3 regions of the Bacillus cereus group sp. BfR-BA-01316 genome follow, and region 1 is predicted to be linked to each of the others. Evidence: riboswitches for the same ligand, from Rfam matches in the RefSeq annotation. Region 1 holds a riboswitch; each other region holds the start of a gene.

Region 1 (5,981 bases):
TTTTACATATTAAAAATTAATATAAATTAAAAAGGATCTCAAGTTTATGTGAGATCCTTTTTTGTTAGTAAAACAAGGAGAAAGTAACTAAGATAAGAAATAACATTCCATAAAGGAGAAATTGTGCAGTATAACTTCCTTGTATACCAAAAAAAGTATTCATTTTTTCATATAAATTCAATATATATTTCATTGGATTATCTTTGAAAGATTGGTACACAGTGTCTCCTCTTTCTAAGCTTCTTGTTCATGTTTTTGGTTATTAGGAACATGAATGTATCTAGCTATGAATAATAAAACACCTATAAGGAATACAGGAAGTACGGTAGATAAATAAAAACCATTACTAATTATATTTGTTATAAGAGCACTCAAAAGAAAAATTGCATTATAAATATGGGCAATTCTTTGTTTTAGCCGCATTTGTAATGCTTCCATAATGATTTCTAAAGCAACAAAAGCAATAATAATAGATAAAAATACAATGTTCGTATTATAAATGATTAAACAACAGATTAAACCTAAAAAGGCCAGGTATTCAATAAATAGAGGTATATTGCGCGGCATATAATTTACCTAACTAAATATGGCAGTGGGTTTACTGCATTTGTTTTTTCAAAATTCCATTCTCCATTATGTAATTCGAAATGGAGATGTTGCCCGTATGAATGACCTGTGTTTCCCATATGACCTACTAATTGTCCAGTTTGTACTTGATCACCAGCTTGTACAGTGCGATCCTTCATATGAGCATAAACTGTTGTATATAATTTCCCATTTATTTGATGGGCGATGAACACGACATTGCCGTAGCTAGCCGAATAATAAGATTTCACAACTTTACCTGCAGCAGCAGCTTGAATAGAGACATTTCCTTGTGCTGCTATATCTATACCATAATGCATTTGCTCCCAGCGCATATCAAAAGTGGAGCTGATTTTCCCTTGAGTAGGGAATTTGAAAACTGCTGGAATTGATGCAGGTTGAGCTGTTTTAGCTTGTGCTTGATTTTGCACTACATAGTGTTTTGCTACATATCCGTATCCTGTGCCAAAACGAATTTTATACCAAGTACCTACCGTTTCTACTACTTGTACTTGTGTACCATTTTGTAATGAGCCAAGTAGAGTGCTACTTGTACTAGCATTGCTACGTACATTTAATTTTGGTGTTGCAACAGTATAAGAAGGAGAACCTTGTACAGTTACACCTTTTACTAGAGGTGTGGATCCATTAGATACAAATGTTTTTTGTGCGTATCCAATTTGACCGTTATGTAATATTTTGTACCAATCCCCTTGTTCACCTTGAATGGTAATGAATTGACCATTTGGTAATATATCTAGAATAGAAGACTCTGTATTAGGTTCAGAACGAACGTTTAATGCGTTTGCATTTACGATATATTGATACTTTGGTTGAACATTTTTTTTGAATAGAATTGCATCTTTTTTCATATAGCCTGTTTTGTTGTTAACAGATACTTTATACCAATCTTGAGTTGTCTCAAGAATAGTAACAGGGCTATTAAATCGAATGTTATCAATTATTGCACTGTCTGCATGGTTATTTTGATGTAGTGCAACGTTGTCAATTTTTACATATCCAGTTTTTACTGTAGATGGTTGCTTAGCAGCCGCTGTTTGTATATCGGATTCTCCCATAGAAGGAAGTAAAGAAGCAATTGCGATAGTAGTTGCTGTTAAAGCTGTAGCTTTCATATTCATGTAATAAAGACCTCCTCTAGTTGTATAGTTGTAATTTTATTATAGTATAAAGATATAATATATTGGTCGTATTCACATAAATGTAATATGAAATCAATAAAAATAATGTTAGAAGAGAGATTCGTATATAAATATTGTATATATCATTTGTGGGGGTGCATTTATATTTGTTTAACACGTTAAGATTTAATTCGCAATTAAGAAAATTAAAACAGTTGATGATGTCTTATGGCGGTGTTATACTGACAGTGATAATTTTATAGTTTGCTAGGAGGGCTGGTGTTGCCAGCTGAGAGTAGGGCCGTAAGCCTTTGATCCTTTTTATTACCTGATCTAGATTATGCTAGCGTAGGGAAGCAATTCGGACATTAACAATGAGTCCCCGTTTCTTTGCGTATAGAAACGGGGCTTTTTTATTTGAAAATTTCATATTAACACCACTAGGGGTGCTTTTCGTGCTGAGAGAGGAATAATCCTTAACCCTTACAACACCTGATCTAGATAATACTAGCGAAGGGAAGTGGAACAACGAATAAATTATAATTTTATTTGCTGTAACCACTTCTTATATACAGAAGTGGTTTTTTTATTGAGATAAATAGATATATAGGAAGGGGAATTATTAATGAAATTTTGTGAAAGATTATTTGATACGGTGCAGCCTGTTTGGGAGAAAAGTCATAATCATCCGTTTGTAGTAGGTATGGGAGATGGTACGTTGGAAAAAGACAAATTCCAGTACTATATTATTCAAGATTATTTATATTTGTTAGATTATGCAAAGCTATATGCAATTGGGGTTGTAAAGGCAACGAATCCACAAGTTATGGCAAAGTTTGCAGAGCAAATTGATGGGATTTTAAATGGTGAAATGACGATTCATAAACAGTATGCAAAAAGACTTGGCATTTCTGCACAAGAGATGGAATCTGCGAAACCATCTGCTAAAAATTTAGCCTATACAAATTACATGATGTCTGTATCTCAAAATGGCACGCTTGCAGAATTAATATCAGCTTTACTTCCATGTATGTGGAGCTATTGGGAGATTGGAAAGCGTTTAAATGATATTCCGGGAGCAAGAGATCATGAGTTCTTTGGAGAGTGGATTCAAGGATATAGTTCTGAAGAATACGGTAACCTTTGTATTTGGTTAATAGATTTATTAAATGAAATGGCAGTTGGAAAGTCAGAGAAAGAACTAGACCGATTAGAGGAGATTTTCTTATATTCCAGCCGATTTGAATATTTATTCTGGGATATGGCTTATCGTAAGGAGATGTGGGGTTTTGAGGAGCAAGAGCATACTACGGTTTCATAATGTTTCCTTTCATTATGATGAGAAACCAATCATCGATGAATTAAATGCTTCTATACAAGATAAAGAGTTTGTAAGTATTATCGGACCGAGTGGATGCGGGAAAAGTACTTTATTTCGCCTTATTACAGGCTTAGAAGAGGCAAGTACTGGACAGATAGAGCTGACAGAAACAAAGAGTCATTCTGTAGGGTATATGCCCCAAAAAGATATGCTCTTGCCGTGGAGGACGATTATTGAGAATGCGGCTTTACCGCTAGAGTGCCAAGGTGTGCAGAAGAAAGAAGCACAAGTAAAAGCGAAAGAACTGTTACATAAATTTGGTTTACAAGGGTACGAGAAAAAATATCCGAAAGATTTATCTGGTGGTATGAGACAACGCGTATCTTTTATCCGAACTTTATTAACAGGCGGGGAGATATTATTGTTAGATGAACCGTTTAGTGCATTGGACGCTTTAACGAAGGCATCTTTGCAAGAATGGTTGTTTGAACAATGGAAAGAGTGGGAAAAAACAATTTTATTTATCACTCATGATGTTGAGGAAGCATTGTTTCTTTCTAATCGAATTTTGGTTGTAGAAAATCAACCGATAGCAACTTTAACTGAGCGAATTGTGCCGCTTGATCGTAACCGAACAAGAAAAGATTTATATAAGCCTGAAGTGTTAGCGCTTAAAGAAGAGCTCCTTAGTATGTTACAAAGGCAGGTACTTGTATGATGAATCGTTTGAAGGAGCTATTACCTGCCCTAACAGTAAGTGGAATTTTACTTGCTCTATGGGAAGTAGGAGCAAGAATTGTAGATGAGATGTACATTTTGCCATCACCTTCTGCAATTGTAATGAAGATATGGGCGCTGAAAGATATATTATTTACGGTTCATTTACCTGCAACGTTGTACGTCGTTTTAATAGGCGTTGTTATTTCTATCGTACTGGGCGTAGGGCTAGCAATGTTAATGAATGCGAGTACGTGGATGGAAAGAGCATTTTATCCATTATTAGTAGCTTCACAAACAATCCCGATTACAGCACTTGCGCCGCTATTTGTTTTATGGTTTGGATATACCATTTGGAGCAAGGTTGTTGTCACAGTTTTAATTACATTTTTCCCAATTGCGGTAAATACGTATGATGGACTGCGTAGTACGAATAAAGAATGGGAGGAGCTCTTAGTTACGTATGGTGCAACGAAAAAAGATATTTTTCTAAAGCTAAAATTGCCATCTGCTCTTCCTTACTTTTTCTCAGCGTTAAAAATTGCAGTTCCGCTTAGTGTTATCGGGGCAGCAATTGGAGAATGGCTCGGTGCACAAGCTGGGCTTGGATATTTCAGTAAAAGAATGATGACGCAGTTAGACGGAGCTGGTGTATTTGCACCAATTGTATTGTTATCATTATTAGCTATTTTCTTCGTCATACTTGTTTCGATATTAGAAAAGAAATTTATTAGTTGGAGGAAACATTCATGAAATTATTAAAACGCATCTTTGTGTTTACATTATTAGTTGCAATGATTGCAGGATGTTCGAGTAACTCGGCATCGGATAAGAATAAATCAGAAAAAGAAATAACAGTAATGCTTGATTGGTACCCCAATGCGGTACATAGCTTTATTTATACGGCAATTGAAAAAGGATACTTTAAAGAAGAAGGAGTCAAGGTGAATATTAAATTCCCTTCTAATCCGACTGATCCATTAACGCTAGCAGCAGCAGGGAAAGTGACAGTTGGTTTGTATTATCAACCAGATGTTGTCATGGCAAAAGCAAATGAACAAATTCCAGTGAAATCAATTGGAGCTGTCGTACGTTCGCCGTTAAATCATGTTGTATCGCTGAAATCAGCAGGTATTAAGTCACCTAAAGACTTAGAAGGAAAAACAGTTGGATATTCTGGAACACCTTTAAGTGAAGCATATTTAAAAACGATGGTAAAAGAAGATGGTGGTAATCCAGATACAGTAAAAGTAGTCGATGTTGGATTCGATTTAGTACCAGCGTTAATTACGAAAAAAGTGGATGCTGTAACAGGAGCATACATTAACCATGAAGTACCTGTCATGCGTCATGAGGGCCATGAACCAGCGTACTTTAATCCAGCTGATTACGGTGTGCCGAATTATCATGAGCTTGTGTTTGTAACAGGTGATAAAACTTTGAAAAAGGATAAAGAAGCATTACAGGCCTTTTTACGTGGTGCGAAAAAAGGATATGATTTCATGAAGAAAAATCCGGATGAAGCATTAAATATTTTATTAAATCATCAAGAAAAAGAAAACTTCCCACTAGTACCAGAAGTTGAAAAAGAAAGTATGAAAATTTTATTAGAGAAGATGGAAACGAAAGATGAGCCATTCTTATCAGATTCAAAAGAGTCATGGGAGAAACAAAATAAATGGCTGAAAGAAAAAGGAATGACGAAAGAAATCGTTCCAGCCGATGAATTATTCGAAAACATTTTAAAGTAGGCGAATGAATATGAAAAATGAGCTCCATGTAATCTCAAATGGTCACATGCCATTCGAAGAGTTAGTGAATGTAGCGATGCAAATTGAGAGTGAGATTGATTATTTGCATATTCGTGAGCGTGAGAAAAGTACGAAGGAATTGTATGAAGGTGTGGAAAGTCTTTTGGGGAAAGGCTTTCCGGCATCGAAGATAGTGATAAATGATCGAATTGATATTGCTATTCTATTAAATATTCCGCGTGTGCAGCTAGGATATCGAAGCGCAGATGTAAGGTCGGTGAAAGAAAAGTTTTCTTATTTGCATGTTGGCTATTCAGTACATTCTTTAGATGAAGCGATAGTGGCATTTAAAAATGGAGCGGATTCACTCGTTTACGGTCATGTATTTCCAACGGCTTGTAAAAAGGATGTGCCAGCAAGAGGATTAGAAGAAATTGCTCATATGGCAAGATGTTTATCCATACC
Region 2 (5,981 bases), on a different contig from region 1:
GTAATTACAGCTGCCGGTGCTTTGCAAGCTGCTGGAGGAATGGATTATCTCGTCCACCTTGCTGAGAAAGCATTACGAAAAAATCCAAAGCGCATTACATTTTTTGCTCCTATTGTTACTTATTTATTCACGCTATGCGCGGGAACTGGTCATGTCGCTTATTCTGTACTTCCCGTTATCGCCGAAGTATCTCGCGAATCAGGAATTAGACCTGAACGACCAATGTCAATTGCCGTTATCGCTTCCCAGCAAGCCATTACAGCTAGTCCAATATCGGCTGCAACAGTTGCACTTTTAGCAATGTTAGCCGACTATAAAATCACCTTGTTAGATATTTTAAAAGTTAGTATCCCTTCTACTTTCATCGCTTGTATGGTAGCTGCATTCGTTGCTAGTAAAATGGGAAAAGAATTAAATGAAGACCCTGAATACTTGAAGCGATTAAAAGAGGGAATGATTCCTAAACTTGAAGAGAAAAAAGAATTTATAGGTTCAAAAGGTGCGAAATTATCAGTTATTCTTTTCCTAGTCGCAACTTTCCTTGTTGTACTTCTCGGTTCATTTGAAACACTTCGTCCAGGATGGATGGTTGATGGGAAATTAGTTCGTCTGTCAATGCCAAACACAATTGAAATGGTCATGTTAACTATTGCTGCTCTTATTATTATTTTCTGTAAACCGAATGTGGAAAGTATTGTAACTGGTAACGTCTTTAAAGCGGGCGCAACAGCAGTTGTTGCTATTTTTGGTATCGCTTGGATGGGAGATACTTTCTTCAACGGAAACTTAAATATAATTCAAGGATCAATTCAACACTTAGTGACAAGTGCACCATGGCTATTTGCTATCGCACTATTCATTCTATCTATTTTACTGTATAGCCAAGCAGCAACAGTTCGTGCTTTAATGCCACTTGGACTATCACTTGGTATTCCGCCAGCATTACTTATTGCAATGTTCCCTGCAGTAAATGGATACTTCTTCATTCCAAACTACGGGACAATTGTTGCTGCAATTAATTTTGATCGCACTGGTACAACAGGAATTGGTAAATATGTTTTAAATCATAGCTTTATGATTCCTGGCCTGATCGCAACCTTTACTTCTATCGGAATTGGAATGCTCTTAATTTCAATTATGTTTTAAATAAAAGCACAAACCTACAATTTCAAAGGGTTTGTGCTTTTTTAATCAAACGTTTGTTTAAATAAAGTGAAACTTTAATCAGTGGGGTTTTTATTCATCCCCCACTGATTATTAGCCCGCACCAATCGGGCTTTTACGGGCGTAAGACCCCCACCTAACTTCTTTTCTCCGGCCGAATTTTGAGGTGGGAGTCTTACTGCTCACAAATAGCGGGATAAACGAAACAACTCATTTTGCGACTCTACAAACTCTTATTTACTTCCTCAGCTAATTTCTTCGTACTTTCATACGCAGATTCCGCTAAGCTAATCGCTGAAATAACTGAAACACCATCCGCACCAGCTTCTATAACAGAAGCTGTATTTTCAATTGTAATCCCACCAATCCCAACGATCGGTATTGTAATCTCTTGTTCCCTAAAATACTTTAGACCTTCCGTTCCTTGAACCGCTTTCGTATCTTTTTTCGTACTCGTCGGGAAAATTGGACCAACTCCTAAATAATCAGCTCCATTTTCAATCGCCCAGCGTGCTTCTTCAATTGTATGTGTAGATACTCCAATAATTTTATCTCCCATTTTTTTACGAACAGATGTAATTCCTTCATCATCTTGTCCAACATGCACGCCATCTGCATCTAACTCGAGGGCTAGTTCCACATCATCATTTACGATGAATGGTACACCGTACTCCTTGCAAAGCGCTTGTAGTTCTTTCGCAAAATCAATACGTTTCTCTCCCGTTAAAGCCCCTTCTCCCTTTTCACGAAGTTGAAAAATTGTTATACCACCTTCTAGTGCATCTCTCAATACTTGTAGTGGCTCCTTCGTACAATTGTTACTTCCCATAATAAAATATACTGATAATAACCTAGACATTTCATCCATTGTAATACGCGACATCTAGTTCCCCTCCTTACTGTATAACCTCAATCTTTCCATACTTCTCAATATCATCTGAAGTTGTATTCGCTAACTGATTTAAAAATTCAATTTGGAAGCTTCCTGGTCCATTCTCTACTGTTTTCGAAGCCGCCATTTCTGCTGCTACTCCATAGAATGTTAATGCGGCTACTGCTGCCTTTACATAATCCTTTTCTACCGCAACAAATGCTCCTATTACAGAAGTTAGTAAACAACCTGTTCCAGTAACTTTCGTTAAAATAGGATGGCCATTTCGAATACGAATAGTTCGCTCTCCATCTGTAACAACATCTTCTTCTCCGGTAATTACCGCAACTGTATTTAATTCATCCGCTGCCTGTTTTGCAATATTTACAACATTACCATTCCCAGTACCAGCGTCTACACCTTTAATTTCCCATTTTTCATTAATAACATTAGCAATTTCAGCTGCATTTCCACGAATTATCGCTAAATCGATTTCAGCTGGAATATATCTCGCAACTTCTGTTCGATAAGAAGTTGCTCCTGCTCCAACTGGATCAAACAATACTGGTACATCATTCTTATTTGCTGATTTACCAGCAAGTAACATCGCTTCTACCTCTTCAGGACGAAGTGTACCCATATTTAAAACAAGAGCTCCCGCAATGCTAGCCATTTCTGCTATTTCTTCTTTTGCATACGCCATTACAGGCGATGCTCCTAATGCTAACAAACCGTTTGCTGTAAAATTTGTTACAACAACATTTGTAATATTATGCACGAGTGGATTAGACTCTCTCACCAATTCCACGACTTTACTAATTTCTTGTACATTCATTCTTTTCATCTCCTAACTTTAATGATGGGAGATACACAAAAAGACACTTTGCGTACGCAAAGTGTCTGAACATGTGCTTTTACACTCTCCCTACGCTGGCATTATCCAACAGGTTCAAATGGTCAATGACGGATTAGCCATACTCTCAGTTTGTATCCACAAACTCCCATGTGTTTCTTATTCACTTACTTCAGAGTCTACTCTTATTCTAGTAAAATAACAAGTTCTTTACTTTACTATATAAAAAGAGTGATAGGAACTTATAAAATGTACCCTATAGAATAGACACTGAAAAAAAAGTCTATTCTATAGGGTATTTCTTGTATAATGAGAGAAAATTGTGATCAGAGAAGGTTCAAAATGACAAAAAAGCTATTTACAAAAAGAGACATTCAAATTCTATCAAATAACCCATACATAAAATCTGTAAGTCAGAAAGGTATCACTTATACAGATGAATTTAAGCGTATTTTTATTGAGGAAAATGAGAAAGGAAAACTGCCTCGAAATATTTTTGAAGAATGTGGTTTTGATATAGATATGATTGGAATGAAACGAATTATGTCATCAGGAAGTAGATGGCGTGCTGCTTACAGAAAAAATGGTGTATTTGGTTTGCGAGATACACGCACCGAAAACGCTGGAAGAACTCTTGAGAGAGAGCTTACGTTGGAAGAGAAGTATGCTCGTTTAGAAGCCGAACGGAACTTACTAAAGGCAGAAAATGAATTGTTAAAAAAGATCAAACTTATAGAAAGATAGAAGCAATTGATAAAACAATAAGCATAATAAACAAATATCTTTTTTTCATAATTTCTTCATGGTGCAGATTATGTTCTGTCGCCATCATTTGATTTCAAACAGATTATAATCCTATCATCTTATCCCCCTCATCTATTTATAGAATGATAGCAATCATAACTCTTATTGGTAGAAACCTTTTCTTGCCTACTTATGCTTTAAATGAAATTCATTTACAATGTCAATGAATACGCCTTAAAATCTGACATTTATACAAATCCTTTATTTATATAAGTAAAACTCTCACACGTATATTTCATCACAAATAACTCAAACCGTCAGCAAGACTGAATAGAACAAAGATGTATGCTATATTTAACGTATGGAAATTTGAAAGGATGTTTTTAAATATGGCAAAAAGTATTGTAATTGCTGAAAAACCTTCTGTTGCACGTGATATCGCACGTGTACTGAAATGTGATAAAAAAGGAAACGGCTATCTTGAAGGTAGTAAATATATTGTTACTTGGGCTTTAGGTCATCTCGTTACATTAGCTGATCCAGAAAGCTATGATGTGAAATATAAAAAGTGGGATTTAGAAGATTTACCAATGCTACCTGAGCGTTTAAAACTAACAGTTATTAAACAAACAGGGAAACAGTTTAACGCTGTAAAAAGTCAGCTTCTTAGAAAAGATGTAAATGAAATCATTATAGCTACTGACGCCGGTCGTGAGGGAGAGTTAGTCGCACGCTGGATTATCGATAAAGTTAAAATGCAGAAACCGATTAAACGTTTATGGATTTCATCGGTTACCGATAAAGCAATTAAAGATGGCTTCGCAAATTTAAAACCTGGAAAAGCATATGACAATCTATATGCTTCGGCTGTCGCACGTTCAGAGGCTGACTGGTATATCGGGCTTAATGCGACTCGAGCATTAACTACTCGCTTTAATGCCCAACTAAATTGTGGTCGTGTCCAAACACCTACTGTAGCCATGATTGCAAGCCGTGAAGATGAAATCAAACATTTCAAAGCTCAAACTTACTATGGTATCGAAGCTCAAACAGCTGAGAGGTTAAAGCTAACTTGGCAAGATACAAAAGGAAATAGCCGTAGCTTTAATAAAGAAAAAACTGATGCAATCGTGAACAAAATTAGTAAACAAAATGCTACTGTTGTAGACATTGATAAAAAACAAAAGAAATCGTTCGCTCCTGGTCTTTACGATTTAACTGAACTACAACGTGATGCGAATAAAATATTTGGTTACTCTGCGAAAGAAACATTAAACATTATGCAAAAATTATATGAACAGCATAAAGTTTTAACGTACCCTCGTACAGATTCACGCTATATTTCATCTGATATTGTCGGAACACTTCCAGAGCGTCTGAAGGCGTGCGGAGTTGGAGAATACCGTCCTTTAGCACATAAAGTATTGCAGAAACCTGTAAAATCTAATAAATCATTTGTTGATGATAGTAAAGTAAGCGATCATCACGCGCTTATTCCAACAGAGAGCTATGTAAACTTCTCAGCTTTCACAGATAAAGAACGTAAAATTTATGACTTAGTTGTAAAACGTTTCTTAGCTGTTTTATTCCCGGCCTTTGAATATGAACAACTAACATTGCGCACGAAAATTGGTGACGAAACGTTCATCGCACGAGGAAAAACGATTTTACATGCTGGTTGGAAAGAGGTTTATGAAAATCGATTTGAAGATGATGATGCAATCGATGATGTAAAAGAACAAATCTTACCTCGCATCGAAAAAGGCGATACATTAAACATAAAACTAATTGTCCAAACATCAGGTCAAACAAAAGCACCTGCACGCTTTAATGAAGCAACATTACTTTCAGCGATGGAAAACCCAACAAAATACATGGATACGCAAAACAAACAACTTGCTGACACGTTAAAGTCAACTGGTGGATTAGGTACTGTAGCTACACGAGCTGATATTATCGACAAGTTATTCAATTCGTTCTTACTTGAAAAACGTGGTAAAGATATTCATATTACTTCAAAAGGCCGTCAGTTACTTGATTTAGTGCCAGAAGAACTGAAATCTCCTACACTAACTGGTGAATGGGAGCAAAAGTTAGAAGCTATCGCTAAAGGAAAATTAAAGAAAGAAGTATTCATTTCAGAAATGAAGAACTATACGAAGGAAATTGTTACTGAAATTAAATCAAGCGATAAAAAATATAAGCACGACAACATTTCAACAAAGTCTTGTCCAGACTGTGGTAAACCAATGTTAGAAGTAAACGGTAAAAAAGGTAAAATGCTTGTATGCCAAGATCGCGAATGTGGTCACCGTAAAAATGTATCCCGCACTACAAACGCACGCTGTC
Region 3 (5,981 bases), on a different contig from region 1:
TGGTTCATCTAAAATTAAAACATTGCTTTTAGTTACGATAAGTTCGCATAATCGTACTTTTGTTTGTTCTCCTCCACTTAATAACTGGATAGGTTTTAATACATGTTCTTCTGTCAATCCGCACTTTGCTAATGCTTGTCGGATTTCTTTTCTTGTCATGTCTGGCCTTCCTGCCCATACTCTCTCTAGTGTAGTTATTTCTGAGGAAAATTCCTCTTGTGCAAAATAAGCGGGTTTTACTCGTTCACCAACAGAAACTGAACCGCTTAACGGTTTTATTTGTCCTAGTAATGATTTTAACATTGTTGTTTTTCCAATCCCATTATGACCAATAATTGCAATCTTTTCCCCTTTTTTCACTTGAAAATCCAATTCCGGAAATAACGGTTCGCCATAACCAATTTTTAGTTTCTCTACCTGTAAGATACGACTCACTGGCTCAGTATAAACATTAAAATCAAAACGAGCACGAGGTACATCGTTAACCTTTCCAACCTTTTGCATTTTCTCTAATACTTTTTCACGACTTTTTGCTTGTTTCGCTTTACGAATTTTATTTTTTTGAATAAAGCTCTCTAAATGTGCAATTTCCTTTTGCTGTTTCGTATATGCTACTTGTAATTGTTTCCTTTGTAGTTCATAATTACGCAAAAAACTCTTATAATCGCCTACATAGCGCTTAATTGCACGCTCATCTAGATGATAAATAACATTCGTAATATTGTTCAAAAATATTTCATCATGCGAAATGATAATATAAGCTTTTTCATACATTTGTAAATATAATTGCAACCATTCTATATGTGCTGTATCTAAATAGTTAGTTGGCTCATCTAATAATAAAACATCCGCTTTTTCTAAAAGGAGTTTCCCAAGTAACAACTTTGTCCGCTGACCACCACTTAACTTTGAAACATCCTTTTCCAATCCTATTTCAAACAAGCCTAAGCCGGTTGCTACTTCCTCAATTTCTGTATGAATTTGATAAAAATTAGAATTCTCCAATATATTTTGTAACTCTCCATACCTTACTAACAATTTCCCTACTTCTCCTGCTCCAGCCATCTCTTCTGTAAGTTTTAACATTTCACGTTCCAACTCATACAGGTTAGAAAACGCACTTTGCAAGTATTCTTCAATTGTTATGCCTTCTTGTAAATCTATATGCTGTTGTAAAAAGCCAATCTTCACATGTGGAAACCATTCAATTTTCCCATCATCATGTATAAGTTCTCCTGTTAACAAGCGTAATAATGTGGATTTTCCAATTCCATTTTTCCCTACTAGCCCAACATGTTCACCCTTTAATAATCGAAAGCACGCATTATATAAAATGGTTTTCTCACCATATGAATGACTTACATTTTCTACTGTTAATATACTCATTTTTTTCTCTCCTTTTCTTATGATCCATAAGCTAAAGAGAGAGAACAACAGTATAAAGCCTTATTTAGTTATACATATAAAAATGGGTAAGGTGAATACACCTTACCCATTACATATTATCGTAAGAAAGGATTAAGGTTCTTTACCTGCTGTCTTCAATTTAGCTTAATCTTTAAAAATGGGCAGACTTCTCCCGTATCAAGCTAAAACCATTTGAAGAACAGTTGATAAAGTCATTTTATCCTTCCACTCCTTTAACATTTGTTATATTAAGAGTATAAACCACTCTATTATATTCTATTCTCTACTTTTTCTTTTGTTCCTTCTTCCAATTTATCCGGTGTTAATGAATCCACTATTTCCCCTATAGATTTCATCTTTCTCCTCCTATATAAAAAAGCCTCTTAACAGCAATTATACCAACAACTGTTAAAAGACTCTTTTCTATTTTTTCATGTAAGGAGCTAATACTCTTAAAATTTCTTCCTTATCCTTCTTTAACTCAAGCGATGTTAACATATCCATCGTTCGCGGCCTAAGTAATTTCACTTGTACCTCTCCAACAATTGATGCCGGTCTTTGAGATAAAATAAGTACGCGATCAGAAAGCAAAATTGCTTCATCTAAGTCATGTGTAACCATAACAATTGTCTGCTTTTCTTGATGCCAAGAATTTAAAAGCCAACTATGTACTTCCATTTTTGTAAATGCATCTAATTTTCCAAAAGGCTCATCAAGCAGCATAATTGGCTTTTCACATAAATATGTGCGAAGGAAACTAATTCTTTGACGCATTCCACCTGATAACTCATCTGGATAATGGTCTGCATATTCATCTAGTTCAAACTGCTTTAATGCTTCCATTCCTTCTGTCAGCCTTTGTTTTTTAGACTTTCCTTCAATTTCCAATGGAAGAACGATATTTTGCAAAGCCGATCGCCACGGTAGTAATAAATCTTGTTGCGGCATATAACTAACAACATCTTGTTTTTTTACATACTCCTCGTTATAAAACACTTCTCCGCTCGTTGGTTGTTCAACACTTGCAATCATATTTAATAATGTACTTTTTCCACAACCACTCGGACCTACAAAAGAGACAAACTCTCCCTCTTGTATAGAAGCACTAATATTTGCTAATACATTCTTTCCATCGAAAGCTTTTACAATATCTTTTATTTGTAATCCACTCATTTTTCACTTGGAAGGAATTCATTTGTAAAGGCATCTTTTACATCGATTTTCTTTTTAATAACTTTGTTGTCATATAAGAAATTCATGTAATTTGTCCAAATCTCTTCCTTCTGTACTCCCCACGCTTTTGCATCATCTTGATACTTTGTACTTAACCATTTTTGGCTTTCTTGTACTAATTCTTTATTCAAATCTGGAACAGCTTTAATTAAAATATCCGCAGCTTCTTTCGGTTCTTTAATTGCAAAATCATAACCTTCTGTCGTTGCAGTCATGAACTTTTTCACAAAATCTTTATCTTGCTTCGTATGTTTTTCACTTGTAATAATAACAGGACTATAGAAATCGAGCGCTGGATCTAAGTCTTTCACCATAATTGTATTTAACTCTTTTCCTTGACGCTTCGCTTCAATTCCATCCCATCCATAATAAATCCATTCAAAGTCTGCATCACGACCGATTGATTTAAAGAAATCTGTTTGTCCAAGAATAATTTTTTCAACTTTATTAAAATCAGCTTGATGTTTATTCATAATCGTCTTTAACGTCGCTTCTTCTGCTGGTCCTCCCCAGCCGCCGTAACGTTTACCTTCAAAATCTTTTGGTGACATCATATTATCTTTTTTAAGTGATGCAAAAGCTGAAGTATTATGCTGGATAATCGCTCCTACAGATACAACAGGAATACCTTCAACACGAGCTAACGTTACATTTTCTTGTGCACTTATTGCAAAATCGGCTTTCCCTGAAGCTATCATTTGTTCCGCTGTAACATTATCACCTGGTTGAATAATTTCTACATCTAACCCTTGTTTTTTATAATAATCTTTCGTCTTCGCTACGTATAAACCAGTATGGTTTGTATTAGGAAACCAATCTAAAACTACTTTCACTTTCTTTTCTTTGCTTGTATTCTCTTCTTTCTTCGCCGTATTACATCCGGCAACACCAACTGCTAATAATGCAGCTAACATAATTTTTAAACCTTTTTTCATTTTCTGCCGCCCTTTCTATATATCCATGGTGCTGTTATTCTTGCCATAAATTCAACAATAAAGTACAGGAATAATGTCACCATGACGATAATTGCTGCAACACCAAATACTCGAGCCGTTAAAAAGGATTTCGTTGCTCTTGTGAGCATAACTCCTAATCCTTCACTCGCACCAAGCCATTCCCCAATAATCGCTCCCATCACACTATATGTAACAGCAATTTTTAAACCTGAGAAAAAGTACGGGAGCACTGCTGGAAATTTTACTTTCTGATAAATTTGCCACTTTGTCGCCTTCATCGTTTGTAATAACTTCAGCATATTTTTATCTACCGTTTGGAAACCTTCTAAAATGCTAAGCGCAATTGGGAAGAAACAAACAAGAATAACAACCATTACTTTTGGCAACATTCCGTATCCAAACCAAATAATAAATAATGGTGCGAGCACAACTATTGGAATTGTTTGCGAAATAACGAGCAGCGGATTCATTAAAATCCGAAATAAAGGGATGACATCCATAATGATAGCAATACTCGTCCCAAGTAAAATTGCAAAAAACAACCCAATTATTACTTCCTGTAACGTTTGCACTGTATTCGGTAATAGTAAATCTTTCATTCCAATTAACTCTTGCACAATTGCAGACGGCTTCGGTAAAATCCACGGCTCAATTTTAAATAATGAAACAGATCCTTCCCATATAGCAATGAGAAGGATAAGCCAAATTGTTGTGATTATTTTAGATCGCTTCTGGTTTTGCATATTCATCACGGTACTTCCAAACTTTTTCGTCAATCGTTACGCCCGTACTTGGACGATAGTGAATTTTAATAGAAGTGATCACTTCTTCTGCTCCAGCATCGACGCAAGCTTGTTGCGCGCGTTTAATGACGTCAAGAAGTACATCTAATTCTCCTTCCAACGTTGTTTCCATTGCCCCTACTTCATAACGAACTCCCGACTGTTGTACAACTTCAATTGCTTTATCAACAACGGAATACACATCTTTGTTCTTCGCTTGTGGTACTACTGAAAATGAAATTGTAACTTGTTGTGACATAATAAAATCCCCCTTACAAAATATTGTTTCAAAAAAAAGAAAAGGCTTTCCTACCATGTAGGAAAGCCTTGTATACAAGTTATTCTATAATAACTTATGCTACATCACTTTAAAGTAACTCCCTACGCTGGCATTATCCAGATCAGGTTGAGGGTCGATGTATACTTACATCCTCTCAGCCAATTGGCTCCCCGGTTCTTAATTCGTTTTCATTGTAGCATGATTTATTTTATTGAACAAACAAAAGCGTACATATCATTTCATTATTTTCGGAAAATATCCAACTTCTTCTGTCTATACCTTTATTTCCCCCTCAATTCGAGCTAATCCATATATCGTTCTCTCGTTAAAGAAATCTTGAATTGTTAAATCTGGAAAATCTTCTTTTAATAACGCTAAAGCTCTCAATACTTTTAATGAATGCACACCAATCTTTGAGATTCCTAATACATCAATCCAAGCTTTTGCTATTCTTTCTTCAACTTCATTAGACGGTGTATATTATGTTATTAACTTTTAAATTCTCCTATTAACTCTTGTAGCTCCTGTGAAAGCCAACTTAAAGAAGTAGCCAATTCTGCTATATCTTGTACAGACATTTCTTGCTCCTTCATACTCGCTTCAACATTACTGCTACTATTTGCATACGTATTTGCAATATGAGATAGTTCATTTACAACTTGAACGATATTTTGGCTATTTTGCAAAATATCATTTGAATTGCTAGAAACGGCTCTAACTTGCTTTGTAACAGATTGTGCTGATTTTGAAATTTTCTCAAAGAAAGCACCGCTACTTTGAACAAGGGTAATTCCAGATTCCACTTCTTTTGAACCTTTCTGCATTGAAACTACAGCCTCTTCTGCTTCAGCCTGTGTCTCCCCTATTAATTTAGCTATATCTTTTGCCGATGCTTCCGTTTTCTCCGCTAATTTACGCACTTCATCTGCGACAACAGCAAATCCTCTTCCAGCTGCTCCAGCACGTGAAGCTTCAATAGAAGCATTTAAAGCTAGTAAGTTCGTTTGATTTGAAATACCTGTAATTACAGTTACAATGTCACTTATTTCTTTTGATCTTGTTTCCAACGAATAAATGATAGAAGATAAATCTTGTACTGCTTTTTGAATTAAACTCATTTGATTAATAATTTGTTCAATAACTCCATTACCCTCAACCGAATGTTGCTCCATACCTTCTGAGGTAGTGGAAACTTGTTTCGCAGCCCCTGTTATTTCTTCCATCTTATTTTCCATTTCATGTACAATCCATAAACATTGTTGTATAGAAGTTTCTTGCGACTGAGCCCCAGATCTTAATCCTACAATAGAACCCGCAATCTCT

The links. A riboswitch is a leader RNA that binds a small molecule or an ion and turns the genes downstream of it on or off. The one in region 1 is predicted to bind thiamine pyrophosphate.
Positions count from the first base shown of each region.
Region 2: it holds a riboswitch for thiamine pyrophosphate, as region 1 does, so the genes downstream of both, thiM (hydroxyethylthiazole kinase) here and tenA (thiaminase II) in region 1, are expected to answer to the same signal.
Region 3: it holds a riboswitch for thiamine pyrophosphate, as region 1 does, so the genes downstream of both, MR071_RS10875 (MTH1187 family thiamine-binding protein) here and tenA (thiaminase II) in region 1, are expected to answer to the same signal.

Region 1 covers NZ_JAKUGX010000035.1:3,194-9,174, forward strand. The annotation lists gene MR071_RS21190 (hypothetical protein) at 235-567, opposite strand; gene MR071_RS21195 (SH3 domain-containing protein) at 573-1,727, opposite strand; TPP riboswitch at 1,987-2,099, shown strand; TPP riboswitch at 2,160-2,263, shown strand; gene tenA (thiaminase II) at 2,353-3,048, shown strand; gene MR071_RS21205 (ABC transporter ATP-binding protein) at 3,017-3,766, shown strand; gene MR071_RS21210 (ABC transporter permease) at 3,766-4,518, shown strand; gene MR071_RS21215 (ABC transporter substrate-binding protein) at 4,515-5,516, shown strand; gene tenI (thiazole tautomerase TenI) at 5,527-5,981, shown strand, end outside.
Region 2 covers NZ_JAKUGX010000010.1:114,892-120,872, reverse strand. The annotation lists gene MR071_RS10860 (anaerobic C4-dicarboxylate transporter family protein) at 1-1,146, shown strand, start outside; gene thiE (thiamine phosphate synthase) at 1,388-2,047, opposite strand; gene thiM (hydroxyethylthiazole kinase) at 2,061-2,870, opposite strand; TPP riboswitch at 2,941-3,050, opposite strand; partial or broken gene MR071_RS10845 (HTH domain-containing protein) at 3,198-3,626, shown strand; gene topB (DNA topoisomerase III) at 4,022-5,981, shown strand, end outside.
Region 3 covers NZ_JAKUGX010000010.1:122,454-128,434, reverse strand. The annotation lists gene MR071_RS10895 (ABC-F family ATP-binding cassette domain-containing protein) at 1-1,386, opposite strand, end outside; gene MR071_RS10890 (ABC transporter ATP-binding protein) at 1,831-2,580, opposite strand; gene MR071_RS10885 (ABC transporter substrate-binding protein) at 2,577-3,575, opposite strand; gene MR071_RS10880 (ABC transporter permease) at 3,572-4,345, opposite strand; gene MR071_RS10875 (MTH1187 family thiamine-binding protein) at 4,317-4,637, opposite strand; TPP riboswitch at 4,740-4,841, opposite strand; partial or broken gene MR071_RS10870 (hypothetical protein) at 4,935-5,132, opposite strand; gene MR071_RS10865 (methyl-accepting chemotaxis protein) at 5,147-5,981, opposite strand, start outside.